Urbifossiella limnaea: one gene and its partners. The protein of the gene in region 2 binds, or shares a complex with, the protein of the main gene of each other region. Links are inferred from orthologs where the notes say so. Each region holds a gene or a part of one and is shown on either strand. Other genes may lie near its edges. The genes, in order: pnp, ETAA1_RS21205 and rny.

The links.
Region 1: ETAA1_RS21205 (region 2) and pnp share a complex: the UniProt entries of both Bacillus subtilis proteins name them as parts of the possible RNA degradosome complex. The link is inferred for Urbifossiella limnaea from one-to-one orthologs.
Region 3: ETAA1_RS21205 (region 2) and rny share a complex: the UniProt entries of both Bacillus subtilis proteins name them as parts of the possible RNA degradosome complex. The link is inferred for Urbifossiella limnaea from one-to-one orthologs.

The regions. Positions count from the first base shown.
Region 1 is NZ_CP036273.1:1,694,702-1,702,240, forward strand. Bases 1,447-4,388 are described here. They hold pnp (polyribonucleotide nucleotidyltransferase), read left to right. Parts: upstream 1,447-1,777; coding sequence 1,778-4,000; downstream 4,001-4,388. Other genes in these bases: rpsO (30S ribosomal protein S15), read left to right, coding at 1,447-1,645; ETAA1_RS06775 (hypothetical protein), read right to left, coding at 4,056-4,388. Outside these bases: ETAA1_RS06755 (hypothetical protein), read left to right, coding at 1-318; ETAA1_RS06760 (enoyl-CoA hydratase-related protein), read left to right, coding at 388-1,242; more of rpsO, read left to right, coding at 1,376-1,446; more of ETAA1_RS06775, read right to left, coding at 4,389-4,403; ETAA1_RS06780 (OprO/OprP family phosphate-selective porin), read right to left, coding at 4,419-6,041; ETAA1_RS06785 (hypothetical protein), read left to right, coding at 6,206-7,495; ETAA1_RS06790 (HpcH/HpaI aldolase/citrate lyase family protein), read right to left, coding at 7,469-7,539. UniProt on the Bacillus subtilis protein: Involved in mRNA degradation. Catalyzes the phosphorolysis of single-stranded polyribonucleotides processively in the 3'- to 5'-direction. Necessary for competence development in Bacillus subtilis.
Region 2 is NZ_CP036273.1:5,204,482-5,211,947, reverse strand. Bases 1,576-4,444 are described here. They hold ETAA1_RS21205 (ATP-dependent 6-phosphofructokinase), read left to right. Parts: upstream 1,576-2,284; coding sequence 2,285-3,604; downstream 3,605-4,444. Other genes in these bases: ETAA1_RS21200 (hypothetical protein), read left to right, coding at 3,754-4,293; ETAA1_RS21210 (CpsB/CapC family capsule biosynthesis tyrosine phosphatase), read left to right, coding at 1,576-2,192. Also shown: ETAA1_RS21220 (galactose-1-phosphate uridylyltransferase), read left to right, coding at 1-788; nadD (nicotinate (nicotinamide) nucleotide adenylyltransferase), read left to right, coding at 812-1,417; more of ETAA1_RS21210, read left to right, coding at 1,422-1,575; ETAA1_RS21195 (HzsA-related protein), read left to right, coding at 4,462-7,466. UniProt on the Bacillus subtilis protein: Catalyzes the phosphorylation of D-fructose 6-phosphate to fructose 1,6-bisphosphate by ATP, the first committing step of glycolysis.
Region 3 is NZ_CP036273.1:3,673,624-3,681,075, reverse strand. Bases 1,526-4,380 are described here. They hold rny (ribonuclease Y), read left to right. Parts: upstream 1,526-2,078; coding sequence 2,079-3,683; downstream 3,684-4,380. Other genes in these bases: ftsY (signal recognition particle-docking protein FtsY), read right to left, coding at 3,828-4,380; ETAA1_RS15085 (DUF1559 domain-containing protein), read right to left, coding at 1,526-1,708. In the rest of the region: ETAA1_RS15090 (DUF1559 domain-containing protein), read right to left, coding at 1-771; more of ETAA1_RS15085, read right to left, coding at 821-1,525; more of ftsY, read right to left, coding at 4,381-4,733; ETAA1_RS31950 (tetratricopeptide repeat protein), read left to right, coding at 4,897-5,763; ETAA1_RS15065 (RluA family pseudouridine synthase), read left to right, coding at 5,834-6,892; ETAA1_RS15060 (hypothetical protein), read right to left, coding at 6,897-7,452. UniProt on the Bacillus subtilis protein: Endoribonuclease that initiates mRNA decay. Initiates the decay of all SAM-dependent riboswitches, such as yitJ riboswitch. Involved in processing of the gapA operon mRNA, it cleaves between cggR and gapA.

The DNA of each region.
Region 1 (7,539 bases), 3.5 Mb from region 2 along the record:
CGGATGGCCTGCCGCTGGCAGCTCCACCACGGCATCGGCTGTGGCCCCGTGTGCGCGCCCGCTTGCGGCCCGGTCTGTAACGCCACGCCCGCCTTCCGGATCCCGAGCCCGGTCGTGGGTATGCCAGTCGCCGGTGTCCCGATCGGCGCCCCCGGATGTTCGACTTGCACGACCGGCGTCGATGCCGGTCCGATGGGCTACGCGATGCCGGTCGCCGGCCCCGGCTACGTCGGCGCCCCGCCGATCATCGGCCCGGCGATGCCGCTCGGCGCCCCGCGGATCGAAGCGCCGATGACCAACGGCGCCCCGAAGAACTGAGCCGCCTCGAGCGGGTACAATGCCACCCCGGGTTCCGCCCGGGGTGGCGTCGTTTCGTGGGGGTGCGTCATGCCCGACCCCGCCGTCCGCGTCGAGGTCCGCCCCGACCGCGTGGCCGTGCTGACGATCGACCAGCCTGGCGCGAAGGTGAACGTCCTCACGGTGGCGCTGTGGGACGAACTCGAAGTCGCACTCGACGCGCTGCCGCCCGACCTGGCGGGTTTGGTGATCGCCAGCGGCAAGCCCGGCTGTTTCATCGCCGGCGCCGACCTGAAACTGCTGGCTGACGCGACGCCCGGCGACCCGGCCGTGAAGGCGTTTATCGAGCAGGGTCTGCGCGTACTGGCGAAGCTGGAGGCGCTGCCATTCCCGACGTGCGCCGCGATCGACGGCGTGGCCCTCGGCGGCGGGCTGGAGTTGGCGCTGGCGTGTGACCTGCGTGTCATGTCGGCGGACCAGAAATACCGAATCGGGGTTCCCGAGGTGAACCTGGGATTGATCCCGGGGTGGGGAGGCACTCAACGCCTGCCGCGGCTCATTGGTCTCGCCCGCGCGCTCCCGCTACTCGTCGAAGGGAGGCAGCTTGATCTCTTCGAGGCGATCAGCGCCGGCGTCGTCACTTTCGTCGAGGTTCCCAGCGACTTCCGCGGTGAGACGCTAGACGAGATCGCAAGGTTCGTCGGGACACTCCCGCGGCCGTTCCACCGGAAGCAGCACGACTCGTTCCCTGACGCCGCCAAGCCCCCGCCGCCACCTCTCGACGCATCGACGGCCGCTCGGGAGGTCTACCGGGTTGCCACCGATGGCCTCCGACTACCGCTCGCCGACGGCATCAAACTCGAAACCGAGGCGTTCCTGCGGCTGGCCGGGTCGGACGAGTCGCGGGGGAAGATCGCCGCGTTCTTCGCCGCGCGGAAGCGGTAGCGGCGCGGAATTCCCCCCTTGCCGCGCCCCCGCCCGCGCCTACACTCTCTCAATTGTGAACCAGGCGTCACTTTTGTCGTTTCGTCACTGTTGGCAGGAGTGCGACGCGTCGGAATAGCGGAGGCCGGGAGCGATGGCGATCACGAAGGAAGCGAAGACCGAACTCATCAGCCAGTACCGGCGCGCCGAGCAAGACAGCGGCTCGCCGGAAGTGCAGGTCGCGCTGCTCACCGCCCGGATCACGTACCTGACCGAGCACATGCGGGCGCACAAGAAGGACTTCTCCAGCCGTCGCGGGCTGCTGAAGCTGGTCAGCCAGCGGGCCGACCTGCTCAAGTACCTCCGCGAGACGGACCGCGAGAAGTACCTCGCCCTCATCGCCCGGCTCGGCCTGCGGAAGTAACCCGCCGGCCCAGGGAATCGGTCCGCCATCCTCCCGCTCGCGGCCGCCGGGGACGCCCCGGGGCCGCCGGACGAACGTCGTCCGACCCCGCACCGCCGCACGCACCCTGCCGGTCATCCGAAAGGGATCACCGTGCCGGTCAGTCACGCATCCGTCGAGCTCCCCATCGGGGGCGGAACTCTCGTCCTCGAAACCGGGAAGCTCGCCAAGCAGGCCCACGGGGCCGTCACCGTCCGTTACGGCGACTCCGTCGTCCTTGTCGCCGTGGTCGAGGGGAACGTCATCCCCGGCCGCGACTTCTTTCCCCTCCAGGTGGAGTACCGCGAGCGCACCTACGCCGCCGGTAAGTTCCCCGGCGGGTTCATCAAGCGCGAGACGCGCCCCTCCACCAAGGAGACGCTCACCTCCCGCCTCATCGACCGCCCCACCCGGCCGCTCTTCCCCGTCGGCTACGTCAACGAAGTCCAGATCCACTGCACTGTCATCTCGGCCGACCCCGAGAACGACACCGACGTGCTCGCCCTCATCGGCGCCAGCGCCGCCCTGCACGTCAGCCACATCCCGTTCCTCAAGCCGCATGCCGGTGTCCGCATCGGCCGCGTGGACGGCCAGCTGGTCGTGCTGCCGACGTTCCAGCAGATGGAGACGAGCGAGCTCGACCTGATCGTCGCCGGCACGGAAGACGCTATCGTCATGATCGAGGGGTTCGCCCGCGAGCTGCCCGAGCAGGAGGCCGGCGACGCCATCGCCGAGGCGCAGCGGCAGTGCAAGCTCATCATCGGCGCCATCCACGAGCTGCGCGAGAAGGCCGGGCTCGGCAAGAAGGTGCTCCCCGAGGCGCCGCCGGCCGACGAACTGGCCGAGGCCATCTACAAGAAGCACGGCGCCGAGTTCCGCACCCGTTACCTGACGACTGGCAAGAAGGCCCGCAACGACGCGCTCGACCAGTTCAAGACGGCGCTCAAGGCCGAGTACGCTCCCGAAGGCGCCACCGACGCCAAGTACACGGCGGCCCAGGTGTCGGCCGCCGTGTCGGCGATCCGCGAGCGGGTGTTCCGCGAGATCACCCTGAGCGGCACCCGCATCGACGGCCGCGCGCCGAAGGACTTGCGCGCCATCAGCAGTGAAGTCAGCGTGCTGCCGCGGACGCACGGCACGGCCGTGTTCCAGCGCGGCGAGACGCAGGCGCTCGTCGTCGCCACCCTCGGCACCGTCGGCGACGAGCAGCGCGTCGAGGGCATCCAGGAGGAGTACTCGAAGAAGTTCTGGCTCGACTACAACTTCCCGTCGTACTCGGTCGGCGAGTGCAAGCCGATCCGCGGGCCGGGCCGCCGCGAGATCGGCCACGGCATGCTGGCCGAGCGGTCGCTCAAGGCCGTCATCCCGCCGGCGACGCGGTTCCCGTACACGATCCGCCTCGTCAGCGAGATTCTGGAGTCGAACGGCTCCAGCTCGATGGCGTCGGTGTGCGGCGGGACGCTGGCGATGATGGACGCCGGCGTGCCGATCAAGCGGCCGGTCGCCGGCATCTCGATCGGCCTGGTGATGGAGAAGGACCAGCACGTCCTCATCACCGACATCCAGGGCGACGAGGACCACTACGGCGACATGGACTTCAAGATCGCCGGCACCCAGAAGGGCGTCACCGGCATCCAGCTCGACATCAAGCTGGACGGCATCCCCGAGGACATCGTGCGCGGGGCGCTGGAGCAAGGCCGCGAGGCCCGGTTGCAGATCCTCAAGACGATGCTGGGCGCGCTGCCGGCGCCGCGGAAGGAGATCAGCCCGTTCGCCCCGCGGATCGTGTCGCTGAAGATCAACCCCGAGCTGATCGGCAAGCTGATCGGCCCCGGCGGCAAGATGATCCGCTCGATCCAGGAGGAGACCGGCGCCAAGATCGACGTGGAGGACGACGGCACCGTCGCCATCTCCGGCCTGAACGCCGAGGGCGTGGAGGACGCCAAGCGCCGCGTCGAGGCGCTGTGCGCCGAGGTGAAGGTGGGCGCGGTGTACGACGGGAAGGTGATCTCGATCAAGGACTTCGGGGCGTTCGTCGAGATCGCCCCGGGCCGCGACGGGCTGTGCCACATCTCGGAGCTGGCCCCCGGGTTCGTCAGCCGGGTGGACGAGGTGGTGAAGATCGGCGACCGCATCCAGGTGAAGGTCATCTCGATCGACGACCAGGACCGGGTGAAGCTGAGCCGCAAGGCGCTGATGGACCCGCTGCCCGAGGGCGAGGGCGGCGGCGAGCGCCCGCCGCGCGAGGAGCGCGGCGGTGGTGACCGTGGGGGCGACCGCGGCGGCGACCGCCGCGGGGGTGGCGGCGGACGGGGCCGCGGCCCGCGCCGCGACTAACCGGCAACTCCAAGGAAGCCCACCCGTCGCAACGGGTGGGCTTCTTTCGTTTCTGTCAGTTCGCCGGAGGGGCGATCACCGCCGGCAACTCCTTCAGCACGCAGGCCATCTTGTCCGGGCCGGGCACGGCCTTCTTCACCAGCACCGTCTTCACCAGCGGCAGCGGCGGGCACGGGCCGTCGCAGCCGCTCAGCCCGCAGCAGCGCTTCAGAATCGCCAGCGGCGAGTAGTCCGCGGCGCAGTACTCCTTGCACACGCTGGTGTACGCCGTCTTCGTCGTCTTCTGCGGCTCGTAAATGCACACCTTGACGCCGACCGCCTGCGCGGCGTGGTCGGGCGGCGGTTGCGCGCCCGAGAGGCCCACGGCCGCCATCAGCGCGGCCAGTGTCGCGATCCATCGCATGGCGGTACTCCGGGGTCAGAAGTAGTACTGGGCGAACATCGAGAACCCGTGCACCCGGCCCCCGTTGTTCGGGGCCGGCACGATGCGGTCGGCGTTGAGGTAGACGAACTGCATCTTGGTGTTGTCGTTCAGATACCAGTTCACGGCAGCCTCGTGCTGGGCCAGCTCGCCGCCGGTGATGCCGTTCGCGTTCAGGTCGAGGTACGAGTACCGGTAGCCCACCTGCCACGCCCCGGTGCCCCAGTGGTGCCGGCCGTCTTCGCCCTTCACGAGGAAGGCGTTCTCCCGCACCTTGATCCGGTCGTACATGCCGTTGCGGCGGTCGTACCCGCGGTGCTCGCCGGTCAGGATGTAGCTGGCCTCCACGTACCCGCCCCAGAACATCGGGGTCCCCACGTTCTGCCCCGGCGCCAGGCCGTTGCCGCCGTACAGCGAGCGGGCGTTGCTCACGTAGCTGAACCCGGCCTCGGCCTGCACCGAGAACGGCCCGGCGATCGCCAGGAACTCCGGCCCCAGCGTGCTCACCCCGTCGGTCAGCAGGAACCCGGTGTCCACGAACCGGTTCGTGTTCGACCCGAGGAAATTGGTGGCGCCGATGCCGGTGCCGTCGCGGAGGTTCGGCCGGGCGCGGAACCGCGTCACGTTCTGGGTGTCGCCGAACGTGCTCCCGGTGCCGCCGGGGAGGATCGACCGGCCGAGGTCGCCGCTCCGGTACTGGTACGACCCGCCGAGGTGGAGAACGCCCGCCCCGTCGCCCTCGTAGATCGGCGTGCCCGTCAGGCGGAACGTGCCGGCGTAGTTCCCGTTGCCGAAGTCGTCGGTCCCGAACTGCACCGGCTGGACGCGGTGGAACATCGCCTGGAACGCCACGTTTTGCTCCTGGAAGTTGTTCATGTAGAACACGCCCGGGCCGAACAGGTTGTACAGCGAGTCGGACAGCGGCGACCGCTCGATGAACGTGAGGTGGTAGTCGCTCCCCATCATTTCCAACCCCTGCGGGATCTTGTGCTGGCCGACCCGCAGGGCGCCCCAGTAGTCGTCTCGCGACCCGACCCACATGTGGTCGAATACGACGAAGTTTAGCTGCTCGAAGTTCACCTCCAGCACGTACTCAAACGTCTCGTATGCTACGCCGTCGGACCGCAGCCGGACGCGGCGGAAGAACATGCCGTCGTCGAGCGGGCCGACCCCGCCGCCCGCGCCCTGCTGGGGCACGCCGCCGTTGCCCGGTGGGGGGCCGCGGAGGCCGAACGGCTGGGCGAAGAACACGCTCTGGAACTGGAACCGCCCGCCGAAGTGGAACTTCCAGTCGTTGTCGGGGGTGGCGAACCACAGCCCGTTGTCCCAGTACGCACGCAGGTTCAGCTCGCTGCCGACCTCGTGGCCCTTCTCCGCCGCGGCCCTCTTCTTGGCGTCGTCGGCTTGCTTTTGCTTGGCGTCGCGCTCCTTCAGCGCGGCGTCCACGATCCCCCGGACGGCCTTCTCGTCGAGAGGACCGGGGTTGACCACGTCGTTGAGGCGGTCCACGGCGGTCGGCGCCGGAACCGGTAGGTCGGGGAGGCTGGGCTGCTTCGCCGTCAGTCGGGGCGCAACCAGGAGGAGGGCCGCTCCCGCGAGCGTGAGAGAAAAGCGGTTCATGCGTTCCCCTGCGGGCGCGGCCGGGTAGCGGGATACCGGTCGTGCCGAAAATACAGAGTACTCATCGGCCAAATCGGGCCGAAACGTGAAGAAATCCTCAAGCCCACGACGCCGCCCGATGACACGCGACGGTCGTCATTCCCGGAACCAATATCACACCCCTCATGCCGCCCCACGCCACACGCCCCCTCCGCCGCGTCCTCGTCGTCGCACTACTGGTGCTCGGCCCGGCCGCCCGCGGCGCGGAACCGGTGCCGGACGCGCTCCGCGCCGAACTGAAGCTCGCGCCGTTCTACCAGCGCCACGCCGACGCCGGCGGCCTCCCCGTCGTCGGCTCCGCAAAGGTCAGCGACCACGCCCTCGCGGAAGCCGCGTGGGTCGTCGGCAAGATGCTCGGCGACCGTCCCGACGTGCTCAAGGCCATGCGGGCGAACCGCGTCCGCGTCGCGGTCATGGCGGCGACCGAGTACACGACCGACCTGCCCGAGCACGCGAACATGAAGCCGAAGCTGTACTGGGACCGCCGCGCCCGCGGCCTCGGGGCCACGCGGTCGAACCCGGTCGTCAGCTGCGGCGAGGAGAACCTCCTCGGCCACCAGGGCGACCCGTACCCGGCCGAGAACATCTTCGTCCACGAGTTCGCCCACGCGATCCACGGCACCGGCCTCTCCACGACGGACCCGACGTTCGACCGCCGGCTACGGGCGGCGTATCAGGCGGCCCGCGACCGCGGCCTGTGGAAGAACACGTACGCGGCGACGAACGCCGGCGAGTACTGGGCGGAGGGCGTGCAGTGCTGGTTCGACGACAACGCCCCGCCGGACGCGCTCCACAACGACGTGCGCACCCGCGCCGGGTTGAAGGAGTACGACGCGGGGCTCGCCGGGCTGTGCCGCGAGGTGTTCGGCGACGGTCCGTGGCGCTACCGCCGCCCCGCCGCCCGCCCGCCCGAGGAACGCGCCCACCTGCCGGGCTACGACCGCGCCAAGCTGCCCCGCTTCGAGTGGCGCAAGGTACCCGTCGGCGACGCCGCGAAGGTGACGGTGCAGACCGCGGCCGGCGACTTCGAGCTGGTAGTGGACGCGAAGGCCGCCCCGGAGGCGGCGCGGCTCTTCCTGGCGGTCGCCGAGGACGGCGGCTACCACAGCGGCCGCCTGCGCGGCGCCGCCGGCGTCGTTCGTGGCACGGCCGCGGCCGGGTGGCTGACGCGCGGTGCGGCCGAGCGGCTGAAGCTGCCGACGGTGCCGGCTAGCACCGCGCGGCCGGCGGAAGGAACGATCGCTCTCGTGCGCGGGGGGGCGGTTGGCGAGTTCGTGCTGTTCCCGGGTACGGTACCGGAGGCAGTCGGCGACGTGGTGCCGTGCGGGCGGATCGGGTCGGGGGCGGACGTGGTGCGGGCGGTCCTCACCCGCGGCGAGACGATCGACCTACGGCGCGTGATCCGCACGGAGTGACGGCACCGGCCGCCGGCCGCGGACGCCGTACACCCGCGCCCGCT
Region 2 (7,466 bases):
ACCGCGACCCCGGCACCCGCGCGAACGGCCCCGGCTGGCGGCTCCGGGTCGTCCCCAACCGCTACCCGGCCGTCGAACCCGACGCGCCGGCGGTCGGGCGGCACGAGGTCGTCATCGCCTGCCCGGAGCACGTGACGCGCGCCGCGGAGTTGCCGCGCGGGGCGTACCGCGGCCTGTTCCGGGCTTACCGCGAGCGGATCCGCGCCCACGCCGCCGACCCGCGGCTCGGCTACACGCTGGCGTTCAAGAACGTCGGCGCCGCGGCGGGGGCGTCACTGGCGCACGCCCACGCGCAGCTCGTCGCCACGCCCTTCGTGCCGCCGGTCGTCGCCGAGGAACTGACTCGCTCCGAGGAGCACCACGCCCGCACGGGGCGGTGCGTGTTCTGCGAGCTGATCGCCACCGAAGCCTCGGGGCCGCGGCGAATCTGCGAGACGGCCGGGGTCCTGGCCGTGACGGCGTTCGCGCCGCGGTTCGCGTACGAGGTGTGGGTGCTGCCGAAGGCCCACGCCGCCCGGTTCGAGACGACCGCGGACGCCGACGTGGGCGAACTTGCGGGCGTCGTGCGGCGGGTGGTACAGGCGCAGGACGCGGTGCTCGGGCCGGTGGCGTTCAACTGGGTGCTGCACACGGCGCCGCTGCGGTCGGCCGAGTTGCCGCATTACCACTGGCACCTGGAGATTCTCCCGCGGACCGCGACGCCGGCCGGGCTCGAGTGGGGCGGCGGGTGCTTCGTGACGACCGTGGCCCCGGAGGAGGCCGCGGGGCAGCTGCGCGGGCACGTCTAGGGCCGTTCTCGTACACCAACCGCATGCGCATCGGCATCTTCGGCGGCACGTTCGACCCCGTCCACATGGGGCACCTCATCCTGGCCGAGCAGTGCCGCGACCAGGCGGGGCTCGACGAGGTGTGGTTCCTGCCGAGCTACCACCCGCCGCACAAGGCCGCGGCCGCGGTCACGCGGTTCGAGCAGCGGTGCGACATGCTCGAACTCGCCGTCGCCGGCCACCCGGCGTTCCGCATCGAGCGGATCGAGAAGGAACTCCCCCCGCCGAGCTACACGGCCGAGACGCTGGCCGAGCTCCGCCGCCGCCACCCCGGCGCGGAATTCGCTCTGCTCATGGGTTCGGACGGCCTCCCCGACCTGCCCGGGTGGTACGAGCCGCAGCGGGTCATCGAACTGGCGAGCCTCGTGGTAGTACCCCGGCCGGGGGTCATGCTCTGGACCGCCGACCGGTTGGCGAAGGCGTTGAACGTCACGACCGACGCGGTCCGGCTCCGCTACGTGGCGTGCCCGATGATCGAGATCGCGAGCCGGGAGCTGCGGCGGGCCGTGACGGACGGCCTGAGCGTCCGCTACCTCGTGCCGCGGGCGGTCGAAGAGTACCTCCGCGACCGGAAGCTTTACGCCCGGTGACGCGATGCCGCTGGCCGACACCCACGTCCACCTCCTCGCCGGCCTCGACGACGGCCCCGCGTCGATGTCCGAAGCCGTGGCCATGTGCCGCTTCCTGGTCGCCGAAGGGGCCGGGCTCGCCACGGCGCTGGCGCACCAGAACCCCGACTACCCCGAGAACACGCCGGAGCGGCTCCGGGCAGCTGCGGTGGCGCTCGCGGCCGAGCTTCAGCGCAAGAAGGTGAAGCTGGCGGTTCGCCCGACTGGCGAGGTGATGCTCGGCCCGGACACGCTCGCCGACTGGCACGCCGGCCGGCTCCTCACGGTCGGCGACACCGGGGCGTACCTGCTGGTGGAGATGCCGCACCGCGATTTCGTGGACGTGCTGCCGCTGGCCGCGGCCGTGGCGCCGACGCGGCTCGTGATCGCGCACGCCGAGCGCTACACGCCGCTGCTGTTCGACCCGCCGCGGGCGGCGGCGTGGGTCGCGGCGGGGTGCCTGCTACAGGTGACGGCGTCGGCGCTGGCCGACCCGTGGGACGACGACATGGCCGGCGGGCTGCGCGAATGGGCCGACGCCGGGATGATTCACCTCATCGGCTCGGACGGGCACGGCATCGACCGCCGTCGACCGCTGCTGGCCGAGGGGTATCGGGCGCTGCGGGGGTTGGCCGGCCGCGCGGCGGCGCGACGCGCCGGCGAGGAGTGGGGCGCCGCGGTGCTGCGCGGGTCGGCGCTGCCGGTGCCGATGCCGGCGGTGCGGCGGTCGTGGTTCGCGCGGGTGCTGGGTGCGTAAGGCGCCGTTCGTAGAATCCCCCCACCGCTCCCTCTCCCGACCCCCGCCCGCGCCGCCGACCGCGGCCGCGGCGGGGCCGTGGAGTACACCCCGTGGTCAACCGCGACGAACTCGTCGTCAAGTCGCTCGGCCCGTGCCGGGTCGAGTCGCCGATGCTCCACCTCCTCAAGCCGCGCGAGCGGAGCTACTACAACGTCGACCCCGCCGACCGCGTCCTGTTCGACGACACCGCCTCCGCCCTCGCCCGCCGCGGCAGTTCGCCCGACGACATCCCCGGCTTCGAGCCGGCCGGCCCGCGGCCCGAGATCTACTTCGACCCGTCCAAGACGCACGCCGGCATCGTCACCTGCGGCGGCCTCTGCCCCGGGTTCAACGACGTGATCCGGGCGCTCGTCATGGAACTCCACTTCCTCTACGGCGTCCGCCGCATCAGCGGGTTCTGCAACGGGTACCAGGGGTTCATCCCCAAGTACAAGCGGCCGGTCGTGGACCTGACGCCGCAGTCGGTCAGCCAGATCAACGAGGCCGGCGGCACCATCCTCGGCACGTCCCGCGGCGAGCAGAACGCCGGCGAGATCGTGGACTGCCTGGAGCGGATGGGGGTGAACGTGCTGTTCGTGGTCGGCGGCGACGGCACCCTCCGCGGGGCGCAGGCCATCAGCCGCGAGGTCGAGGCCCGGGGGCGGAAGATCGCCGTCGTCGGCATACCCAAGACGATCGACAACGACATCTGCTTCATCGACCAGAGCTTCGGCTTCCAGACGGCGTTCTCCGTCGCCGCGGACTCGATCCACTCGGCGCACGCGGAGGCGAAGGCGTCGCCGAACGGCATCGGCCTGGTGAAGCTGATGGGCCGGCACTCGGGGTTCATCGCCTGCTACGCGGCCCTCGCCCGCAACGACGCCAACTTCGTGCTCATCCCCGAGGTGCCGTTCCGGCTCGACGGGGAGAACGGCTTCCTGGCCGCGCTGCGGCGCCGCGTGCAGCGGAGCGGGCACGCGGTCGTGGTGGTGGCCGAGGGGGCCGGGCAGGAGCTGATGGAGTCGGCGACCGGCGCCGACGCCTCCGGGAACGCGAAGCTGGGCGACGTCGGCGTCTTCCTGCGGAAGCGGATCACCGAGGACTTCGCGGCGGCGAACCTGGAACTGAACCTCAAGTACATCGACCCGAGCTACTCGATCCGGAGCGTGAAGGCGAACTCGTTCGACGCCGTGTACTGCCTGCGGCTGGCGCACAACGCCGTTCACGCGGCGATGGCGGGGCGGACGGAGGTGGTGGTGAGCCGGTGGCACGGCCGGTTCGTGCTGCTGCCGATCCCGCTGGCGGTGCGCGACCGGCACACGGTCGACCCGAACGGCGACCTGTGGATGAGCGTGCTGGAATCGACCGGCCAGCCGGCGGCGTTCGGATGAAGTCGGGCGGGAATCGAATGTCAGACCCGCGCCGGGCGTCTGTATGTCCGCACGGGGCCGGGCGGGCTAGAATCGCCCTCACCGGCCCCCACGCCCTGCCGCCTCTCCGGCGGGCGGGGCCGGACCGTGGCACCCTGGAGGATGATGTGATGCGCGTGATGCTGTCGCTGGCGGCGGTTGTCGGGCTGGCCCTCACCGGCGCCAAGGCCGACGACGTGAAGTCGGGCCCGGGCAAGAAGATCGGCGGCGCCTTCAACGTGAAGGCGTTCACCGGCGAGAAGGCCGGCGAGACCCTCTGCTACGTCTGCAAGTTCTCCGCCGACCAGACCCCGGCCGCCGTCCTGATCTTCACCCAGAAGGCCGACGAGAACGTCGCCAAGCTGGTCCAGGCCGTGGACGCCGTCCAGAAGACCAACGCCAAGCTCGGCACCTGCGTCATCGGCATCGGCGGGGTCACCGGGTCGGACCTGGAGAAGCTCCAGACCACCCACAAGCTGACCGCCCCGCTGACCGTGGCCACCGACACCGACGGCCCGGGCGCGTACAAGCTGAACAAGAGCGCCGCCGTCACCGTGCTGGTCTACAAGCGCGGCGGCGAGATCACCCAGAGCTACGGGTTCAGCGACACGAAGTCGGCCGTCGCCAAGGCCGCCGACATCGCCGCCGCCGCCCGCACCGCCGTCGAGTGAGTGATCGAGTGACGGCGTGTTAACCACAGAGTCACAGAGGGCACAGAGAGGAAGACAGAAGGCCGAGGGAAGACAATTGCAGCAATTGTTCGATCTCGGCCTTTCGTCTTCTCTCTGTGTTCTCTGTGACTCTGTGGTTAATCTTGTTTCCCACCCTTTGGAGGCCGCATGTCCCGCCTCGCCGCCCTGCTGCCGCTCGCGGCCCTCGCCTCCGCCGCAATCGCCCAGCCCGTCGCCGCCCCCCGCCCGCTCGACATCAGCCCGAAGCCCGTCGCCACCGACCCCGCCGTGCGGATCGACTACGACATCGTCTACGTCCGCATGCCGCGCAAGGGCGACGCCGTCGGCACCAGCTGGGCGGAGATCGCCAACCCCACGTACACCGACCCCGGCGCCGACCTCATGCTCCTCCACCCGGACGGCACCGAGGAGGTGCTCGTGCCCGGCGGGAAAGGGGCCGTCACCGACCCGGTGATCTCGTTCGACGGCGAGTGGGTCTATTACGCCCTCTTCCACGACCTCGCCGGCGGCAGCCACACGCAGGGGCCGCCCGCGGGTGCGGACATCTACAAGCTCCACCTGAAGACGCGCGAGAGCCGCCGCCTCACGACGCAGACGTTCACGCCGAACCTCGGCGCGGGGGCGTGGTCGAAGGACTTCCGCACCGCCGAGCCCGCCAAGAACTCGATCCCATACGGCGTGTTCAACCTCGGCCCGTGCCCGCTGCCGGGCGGGAAGGTGATGTTCACGAGCAACCGCAACGCCTTCAAGCCGCCGAAGCGGCTGCCGCACCTGATGCAGCTCTTCGTGATGGACGACGACGGCACGAACGTCGAGTGCGTCGGCCACCTCAACCTCGGCGGGGCGCTCCACCCCACGGTGCTGCAGGACGGCCGGGTGATGTTCAGCAGTCTGGAGAGTCAGGGGCTACGGCACTCGATCCTGTGGGGGCTGTGGACGATCCACCCGGACGGCACGAACTGGGGACCGATGGTGTCGGCGTTCAACCCGGGGCCGAACCCGACCGCGTACCACTTCCAGACGCAGCTGAGCGACGGCCGCGTGGTCGCCGAGGAGTACTACAACCAGACGAGCAACGGGTTCGGGTCGCTGGTCGTGTTCCCGCCGGGGCCGCCGGCCGGGCAGCCGCCGTTCGGGCCGGGCTACGCCGACGACCCGCGCAACCCCGCGCTGCAACATGGCCGCGAGGGCGCCACGCCCCGCACCCGCCGCCTGCCGTTCAGCCCGGTCGGCATCGCGTCGCTGACGCGATTCGCCCGCGCCGACGAAGGCCCGGCCGACTTCGCCTCCGGTGCAATGGCCCCGGCCCCGATCCCCGGTACGATCCGGCCGCGCCAGCAGCCCACCGGCCCGCGCGTCGGCAAGGTGACGCACCCGTCGGCGGCGCCGAAGAACCACTTGTTGCTGGCGTGGTCGCCCGGCCCGGTGAACGGCGGGTACACGGTCCACGTCCCCGCGGTGGACAGCGGCATTTACCTGCTGAAGGACGGCAAGGCGATTGACGAGCCGGGCCGGCTGCTCAAGATCAAGGACGACCCGCGCTACAACGAGCACTGGCCGCGGGCCGTCGTGCCGTACTCCGCCGTCCACGGTGTCAAGGAGCCGGCCCGGCTGCCCACGCTCGCCAACGACGGCAAGCTGTCGAAGCACCTGCCGGCGGGGACGCCGTTCGGGCTGGTCGGCACGTCCAGCCTACTCAAGCGCGAGAGCTACCCGAACGGCGTCGTGAAGGGCGTGACCGCGGCCGCGCCCGACGCCACCGGCTACGCCGACCTGGGGGCGTTCAACTCCGCCGAGCTGCCGTCGGGGAACTGGTTCAACCAGGGGGCCGACGCCGGACGGTACAGCAACGCCGACGTTCACGCCGTGCGGATCCTCATGATGGAGCCGATGACCGACCGGCCCGTCGGCCCCGCGAGCGGCCGCACGTTCCGCAGCCACGCCACGGAGCGCCTTCGCATCCTGGGCGAAATCCCGGTCCGCAAGTTCACCGACGGCAAGGAGCCGCTGGACCCCGACGGCAACCCGGACACCAGCTTCCTGGCCAGGATTCCGGCCGACGTGGGGTTTACGTTCCAGACCATCGACCGGCACGGCATGGTGCTGAACATGGCCCAGACGTGGCACCAGGTGCGGCCCGGCGAGATCCGCAACGACTGCGGCGGGTGCCACGCCCACAGCCAGAAGCCGACGCTGTTCGAGACGACGGCCGCGGCCCGGCCCGACTACGACGTGTTCGACCTGACCCGCGGCACGCCGCTGGTCACCACCCGGGCGAACGATTCGTCCGGCAAGCGCTGGGACGACAAGGCCGAGACCGGTCTGAAGACCGCGGCCGGCGTCGTGGACGTGGAGTACTTCCGCGACATCAAGCCGATCCTCGACCGCAGCTGCGCCGCGTGCCACACGTCGAAGGCCGGCAAGGCCGCGGGAAACCTCGTGCTCGACGACGCCAGGACGGTGAACCTGCCGGACTGCGACGACGTGCCCGGCACGTACTACCGGCTGGCGATGGACGGGGCGGCGCGGTTCGGCCACAAGCCGCTAACGGAGTCGTGGCGGCTGCCGAACGCGTCGCGGTACGTGCGGATGTTCCAGTCGCGCCGCAGCCTGCTGGCGTGGAAGGTGTTCGGCCGGCGGCTCGACGGCTGGAGCAACGACGACTTCCCGACCGAGACGGAGCCCGGCAACGCGCGCACGTTGAGCCTGAAGGGCGAGCCGGTGACGAACACCGTGGCGAACCGCAACCGCGCCGACCTGGACTACGTCGGCAGCGTCATGCCGCCGCCCGACGCGGTGAAGGCGGGGAAGGTGAAGGGTCTTACCGACGAGGACCGGCTGACGCTGGTCCGCTGGATCGACCTGGGGTGCCCGATCGACCTGGACCGCAAGGGCCGCGGCTGGCTCGCCGACGACCAGCGGCCGACGCTGACCGTGGCCCAGCCGCGGGCCGGGGCGAACCCCCCGCTGACGCGGCTGCTGATCGGCGCGCACGACACCGTCGGGCTGGACGCGACCGGGTTCACCGTAACTGCCGACGTGGCGATCGACGGGTCGGCGGCGGGGACGAACCTGGCACCGCGGTTCCGCCCCGCGGGGCCGGGCGTGTGGGAACTCCCCCTGGCCGCGCCGCTGACTACGCCGCGTGCGGT
Region 3 (7,452 bases), 1.5 Mb from region 2 along the record:
CTCGTTGTCGTGGTCCGCCCACCCGCCATCGAGCCCGCCGAGGGCGGCGGTCATGGTCGGGCCGGTCCACCGGTCGGGGCGGCCGGCACATTCCGACAGGAGCACGGTGTTCGACGTGCCGTCGCGGATCTCGGGGATGCTGAACATCTGGTGCGTGTTGGCGGTGACCACCTGGAGGATGCCGTTCCGGTTCACCGTCACGTCCGCGAGCCCGGCGCCTTCCAGGGCCGAGCCGTAGGCGTTGTTGGGCGCGTAGTCGCCGGAGGCGATGTTGATCGTCCGCGTGCCGCCGCCCGCCCCCGTGGGGATGGACACGGACCGCGAGAACACCCGCGACCCGCCCGGCGTGGACGGGCACGACATGACCTTGAGTTGCGTGGCACGAGCCGTGTCGTTGGCGGCAGCGGCCCAGTCCTCGTTCAGGTTGTACTGCTGGAACAGCGGCCCCTGCTCGATGTGCGGCAGGAGGAACACCGACCACGCGTGCCGGACGCCGTTCCGGGTCACACCCATCTTCGTGAAGATCGGTCCGACGGTGCCCGTGTTCGGCGCCCGCAGCGCGCCCGCCGGGAAGTGCCCGACGGTGGACTGGAAGTTGTGCAGCCCGAGGCCGAGCTGCTTCATGTTGTTCTGGCACGCACTCCGGGCCGCGGCCTCGCGCACCTTCTGGACCGCCGGCAGCAGCAGCCCGATGAGGATGGCGATGATGGCGATCACGACCAGCAGTTCGATCAGCGTGAACGCCCGAGATTGGCGGGTGTATCGGATCACGGAAGGGACCTCGTGTGTGACGAGTGTGGGGGGTGGGTTTCGGGGCGGGTTAGAAGTCGGTCGTGATGACCTGGCCGTCGCCGATGAGGCACACCCGCATCCAGTTCGCGGCGTCGGCCGTGTACCGCATCGACCGCACGGACCCGTCGGCCATCACGGCGTTGAACACGCCCGGGTGCGAGCCGCCGAACCGGACCGACCAGAACGTCGACGACGCCGAGGTCGGGTGCTTGTCGTCGGGCTCCGGCACGGCCTCGCCGAACCGCTGGTGGTCCTGGTCCCATCCCGAGTTGTTCCACACCTCGTTGTCCCCGCCCGCAGAGCCGAGCACGGAGAAATGCACCTGCTTCTCCGCCACCATCACCGTGTTCGAGGTGCCGTCGGTGATGTCGGTCAGCGTCCGCCGCTGCTCCACCGGGGCCGTCGGCGACATCGTGGTGCCGGGGGCGCGCCACTGGCGGACGAACACGCCCTCGGTGCCGTTCCCGGCCATGTTGCGGCCGCCGTTCCCGGCGTAGTCGCACCGCCCGCCGTTGGAGTACAGCACCGGCTGGCGGCGCGACGGGCAGTAGTAGATCTTGATGGCCGTCTGCGCGACCTGGGTGTTCCCCGCGGCGGTCTCGGGGAGGTTGAACACGTTCTGCTGCTCGATGTACGGCGTGAGCTGGAACATCCACGTCCAGCCGACGCGCGACGTGGCGTTGCAGCAGCTCTGGTTCGGCCCGTCGGACCCGGCCGTCGGGAACTCGCGGAGCCCGTCGTGGTGGGCGTGCATGCCCAGGCCGATCTGCTTCAGGTTGTTCGAGCAGGTGCTCCGCGCGGCGGCCTCGCGGACCTTCTGGACGGCCGGCAGGAGCAGCCCGATCAAGATGGCAATGATCGCGATGACGACCAGCAACTCGATGAGTGTGAACGCATGATGTTTCGCCTGACGCACGTGCAGCCCTCAGCATATCCGGTCGCGGGCGACTCCCGCACGTCAGAGATACTTGCCCCGGCGGGCTCCCAAAAGGTGGGCAACAGCCCTTTCAACGAACCTTCACGGGGCCGTCACAGAACTCGCCCCGGTGGCCAAAAAAGAGCCGGTTGTGGCGCGTCCGTGGCCGTTGCCAGAGCCGGCGAAGCCGGTTGCGAACGGATTCGCACGTCCGCATAATGCCAACATCCCGCCCCCCACGGACGACCGGGCGGGTTCCGGCCGGCCGTTGTGCCGACCGGCCGCCCGGACGGCGGCTTGCATACCCGACCTCACCCGCGACAGACCCCCGCCCGATCGGCCCGGCCGACACGCGGGAAGGACCGTTCCCATGGAACCCGAACTCGCCGCCGGGCTGGCCGCCGGAGCGGCCGCCGCCGGCGCCGCGCTCACGTATGTCACCGTCCGCACCCTCGGCCGCGGCCCGTCGCTGTCCGTGATGGAAGCCGCCCGCCTGCAAGAGGAAACGCGTCAGGCCGAGAACCGGGCGCGAGAGCTGGTCGAGCGGGGCCGGCAGGAGGCCGACGGCATCGTCCGCGAGGCCGAGGCGCGGGCGCGCGACGAGGCCGGCCGGCGCCGCGACGAGCTGACGCGCGAGCTGGACCAGGCCCGCGGCGAGGTGCGCGAGCTGGAGCGCCGCGCCGAGAAGCGGGAGGACGCCGCGGAGCAGAAGGCCCGCGAGCTGGCCCGCAAGGAGCGGCAACTCGAATCGGTGCAGAAAAAGCTCTCCGAGCGCAAGGAGCGCCTCCAGGAGAAGGCCAAGCAACTGGACGATCTTGCCACCGAGCAGACGCGCACGCTTCAGCAGCTGAGTGGCATGTCACGCGAGGAGGCGGAGCGGATGCTGCTCGACCGGCTCGACCGCGAGCTGGCCGAGGAGGCCGCCGCCCGCATCCGCCAGCACGAGGAGCGGATCCGCCAGCAGGCCGAGGCGAAGGCCCGCGAGGTGCTCGCCACGGCCATCCAGCGCTTCGCCGCCGACCACACCGCCGACACGACCGTGAGCACGGTGGACATCCCGTCCGACGACATCAAGGGCCGCATCATCGGCCGCGAGGGGCGGAACATCCGGGCCTTCGAGAAGGCCACCGGCGTGGACGTGATCGTGGACGACACGCCCGGCGTGGTGATCGTGTCGGCGTTCGACAACGTCCGCCGCGAGACGGCCCGGCTCGCCCTGGCCAAGCTCATCGCCGACGGCCGCATCCACCCGACGCGGATCGAAGAGGTGGTGACCGAGACGCAGGCCGAGATGGAGAAGCACGTCACCGAGACCGGCCGGGCCGCGGTCATTGAGGCGGACGTTCCCGAGCCGCACGAGAAGCTGCTGCACCTGCTCGGCCGCCTCAAGTTCCGCACGAGCTACAGCCAGAACGTCCTCCAGCACTCGCTGGAAGTCGCCCACCTGTGCGGACTGATGGCCGGCGAACTCGGCCTGAACCCGCAGCTGGCACGTCGCTGCGGGTTACTGCACGACGTGGGGAAGGCAGCCGACCACGAGATGGAGGGCGGCCACCCGAAGGTCGGCGCCGAGCTCGCCCGCCGCTACGGCGAGACGAGCAAGGAGGTGCTGCACGCCATCGTAGGCCACCACGACGACGTGACGGTGGACAACATTTACACGGTGCTGGTGGCGGCCGCAGACGCGATCAGCGCCAGCCGCCCGGGGGCGCGGCGGGAGTCGTTGGAAAAGTACGTGAAGCGGCTGGAGAATCTGGAGGCGGTGGCGATGGGTTTCCCGGTGGTCGAGCACGCCTACGCGATCCAGGCCGGCCGCGAGCTCCGCGTCATCGCCAACGCCGGGCAAACGACGGACGCCGAGGCGGTGAAGCTGTCGCGCGACATCGCCCGCGCCATCGAGCAGCAGTTGGACTACCCCGGCGAGATCCGCGTGACCGTGATCCGCGAGACGCGGGCCGTCGAGGTGGCGAAGTAAACTCTGACGTGGGGCTGGCTTGCAGCGGGCCTCACGTCGGGCGGCGTCGTTATCATATACTTTTGTGTCATTGACTCAATTCGTGCCTCGACCCCCTGGGGGGGTGCCGTACACACAATGAACCCGGCCCGAATGTTCGCCGACTCACCCCTTGTCGAACAGCGCCGCGACGAAGGCGTCGGGGTCGAACGGCTCCAGGTCGTCGAGCCCCTCGCCGACGCCGACGTACTTCACCGGCAGGCCGAGCTTCTGCTTGATGGCGAAGACCGCCCCGCCCTTCGCCGAGCCGTCGAGCTTCGACAGGATGATGCCGCTGCACTTCACGGACTTCGAGAACTGCTCGGCCTGCACAACGGCGTTCTGCCCGTTCGAGGCGTCGAGCACGAGCAGCACCTCGTGCGGCGCCCCGGGTATCTGCCGGCTCACCACGGTGTGAATCTTTTCCAGCTCCTTCATCAGGTGCGTCTGCGTGTGGAGCCGGCCGGCGGTGTCGACGACGAGCACGTCGTACCCGCGGGCCTTGGCCGCCTCGCAGGCGTCGTGCGCGACCGCCGCCGGCTGCACATTCTGGCCTTGCTTGATGATGTCGCAGCCGATGCGGCCGGCCCACACCGTCAGTTGCTCGATGGCCGCGGCGCGGAAGGTGTCGCACGCGGCCACGGCCACGTTCTTGCCGTCCTTCTTGAGCCTGTTGGCGAGCTTGGCGATCGACGTGGTCTTGCCCGAGCCGTTGACGCCCGCGACCATCACGATCGTCGGCCCGGACGCGGCGTAGGCCAGTCCGGGCGAGTCGGAGGCGAGCAGGTCGCGGAGTTGCTTGCGGACGAACGCCGACACCTCCTCGCCGACCTCCTTGTCGCGGAAGCCCTGGCGGACGCGGTCGATGATCGTCGCGGTTGCGGTCGTACCCAGGTCGGCGCGGTACAGCTGCTTCTCGAGTTCGTCGAGAAACGCCTGATCGACCTTCCCCTTGCGGCGGAGCACGTCGAGGACGCCGCCGAACACGCCGGCCGTCTTGGCGAGCCCGCGCTTGAACCAGCCGAACACCATGTCGCCCCCCGTTGCGGCCGCGTACCAGGCGGTATTCTACGGCCGCGGCCGCGGGCCGCAGCCCCCGTTGACCGGGGCGGGTGGTCGGCCTATCATCCTCCCTTACCGCCGGTCGTAGTGCCTGTAACGGTCGTGCGACCCGCCCCGCGGAACGGAGCCCGGCATGAGTACCGAGTCGCCGACGACCCCCCCGCCGCCCGCGGAAACGACCACGCCGGGGGCTGCCATCAAGGCGGCCTGGCAGAGGTTCACCCGCGGCGAACTCGTGTCGTACCGCGTGATGGCCATCTTGCTGATCCTGATCGTGGGCGTCGGCGTGCTGTGGTTCATGAACTTCCAGGGGAATGTGGCCGGCTCGCGGCAGTGGCTCGACCTGGAACTGGCCTCCACCACGGAAGACCTGGAAAAGGTCATCAGCGACTACCCGGGCACGGCCCCGGCCAAAGTTGCCGAGTTCCACCTGGCCCGCATCCGCCTCGCCCCGGAGGGGATCGACAAGCTCGTCACCGGCGACCCCCAGGAGCGGGCGAAAGCACTCGCCGCCATCGAACAGGCGAAGGAGTCGCTGTCGAAGATGGCACCTGAACTGAAGGATTCGCCGGTCCTGCTAGCCGAGTGCTACCTGGGCCTGGCGAAGGCCGAGCTGGCGCTGGTGGGCATCACACAGGAAGGGCGGATCGACACGTTCCGAGGCGACCCGCGCGAGGCCGCCCAGTACCTCGAAAAGCTCGCGGAGGTGGCCAAGGATTCGCCGTGGGGCGAGGAGGCGAAGAAGCTCGCGGCCGAGCTGAGGGCGCCTGGCGGAGCCACGACGCAGGACATCCAGCGGGTGCAGACCGACCTGTACAACATGCTCCGCTTCCCCGCCCGTCCGGGTGGCGGCATGTTCGGCCCTGGTGGGATGCCGTTCGGCCCCGGCGGCGGGATGCCGTTCGGCCCGGGTAGCAGCCCGTTCGGCCCGATCTCCGGCCTGCCCGGCGGCGGCCCCGTGGCCCCGCTCCCGCCGGGGCACCCGCCGCTCACGCCGTGACCGAAGAACCGGAGTCGGACACAAGCGGCGGGGGGCTTCGGCCCCCCGCGTCGCGTTTGCGGATCACCTCATGACCCCCGCCGCGGACGACGACGACCGGATCGACGCCGCCCCCGCCGAGCCGATCCCGGCGCGGACGCGAGAGCCACTCGACCTGGTCGCGCAGATCAAGCAGGAGGGGATGCGGCTCGACCTGTACCTGCACATCCACATGCAGGCCTACAGCAGGTCGGAGATTCAGAAGGCGATCGAGGCCGGCGGCGTGACGGTGAACGGCCGGGCGACGAAGCCGAGCTACAAGGTGCGAAAGCTCGACAAGCTGCACGTCGAGATGCCGGCCCCGGACCACGACCTGCCGGAACCCGAGGACATCCCGCTCGACATCCTGTACCAGGACGAGTTCCTGGCGGTGATCAACAAGCCGGCCGACATGGTGGTTCACCCCGCGAAGGGGAACTGGTCCGGCACGCTGGTGAACGCCCTGCAGTTCCACTTCCGCGAGCAGCTAAGCCGGGAGAACGGCGCGTACCGCGCCGGTATCGTCCACCGGCTCGACAAGGACACCAGCGGCGTGATACTGATCGCCAAGGACGACCAGACCCTCCGCGAGTGCTCGAACCAGTTCGAGACGCGGAAGGTGTTCAAGGAGTACGTCGCCCTGACGGCGGGCGAACTCGAGCGCGACACGGACTACATCGAGGCTCGGATCAAGCACCACCCGCACGACCGCGAGAAGATGGCGGCGACGCTCGACCCCACCGACCCCGATGCGAAGGACGCACTGAGCTACTACGAGGTGTTAGAACGGTTCCGCGGGCACACGCTGGTCCGGGTGCAGCCGCGGACCGGGCGGACGCACCAGATTCGGGTCCACCTGGCTCACGTCGGCTGCCCGGTGTTGGCCGACAAGCACTACAGCGGGCGCGACCGCTTCCAACTCTCCGACCTGGTACCTGGTACCCCGAAGGACGCGGACGAGGTGCTGATCGGCCGGCAGGCGCTGCACGCATTCCGCCTCCGCTTCCGCCACCCGCGGACCGGGCACTGGCTCGAGGTGGAGGCACCACTGGCCCCGGACATCCGCCGCGCACTCGACGCCATCCGGACTCACCGCCCGGTGCGGCCGTAGTCCGTCACGTCGGCCCGAACCGCGCCACCCGCCCGACCCGGCCGGGGGTGATGAACACGCCTGCCCCGCACCCGCACCGGTTAGCCAGCGAAGCCAACGCCGGATGCGTGGGACCGGGGGCCAGTGCCACGTCGAGGCGCGGCAGCAACTGCTCGGCGCGGACGCGGAGGAGTTGACGGAGCGTTGTCAGGAAGGTGGCCGGTGGTCGCCGCGGCAGCGCCAGCCGGTGCGGGCCGAAAACGAGCGTGGCCGAGCCGACGAGCCGCCCGCCTTCCACGCGCAACTCCGCGTCCGGGTCGGCAACGAGTTTTCCACCCACGACCACACCGCGGGCGGTGACGAGCACCCAGCCGTGGGCTTCGTCCACGGCCTGCGGCGGGCGGTGGTAAAGGAGCAGGTCGGGGTGCTCGTGGAGCAGGCGTCCGGCGAGCGTGGGGGCGACGCGCGCCAACTCGAAGACAGTCCCGGTGCCGGCGACCGACTCCCACGGCGGCTGCTTCGTCCAGTCCCAGACGCCGTACTGAACGCCGAGCCGCGAGAGGGGTACGACGTCCGTCAGG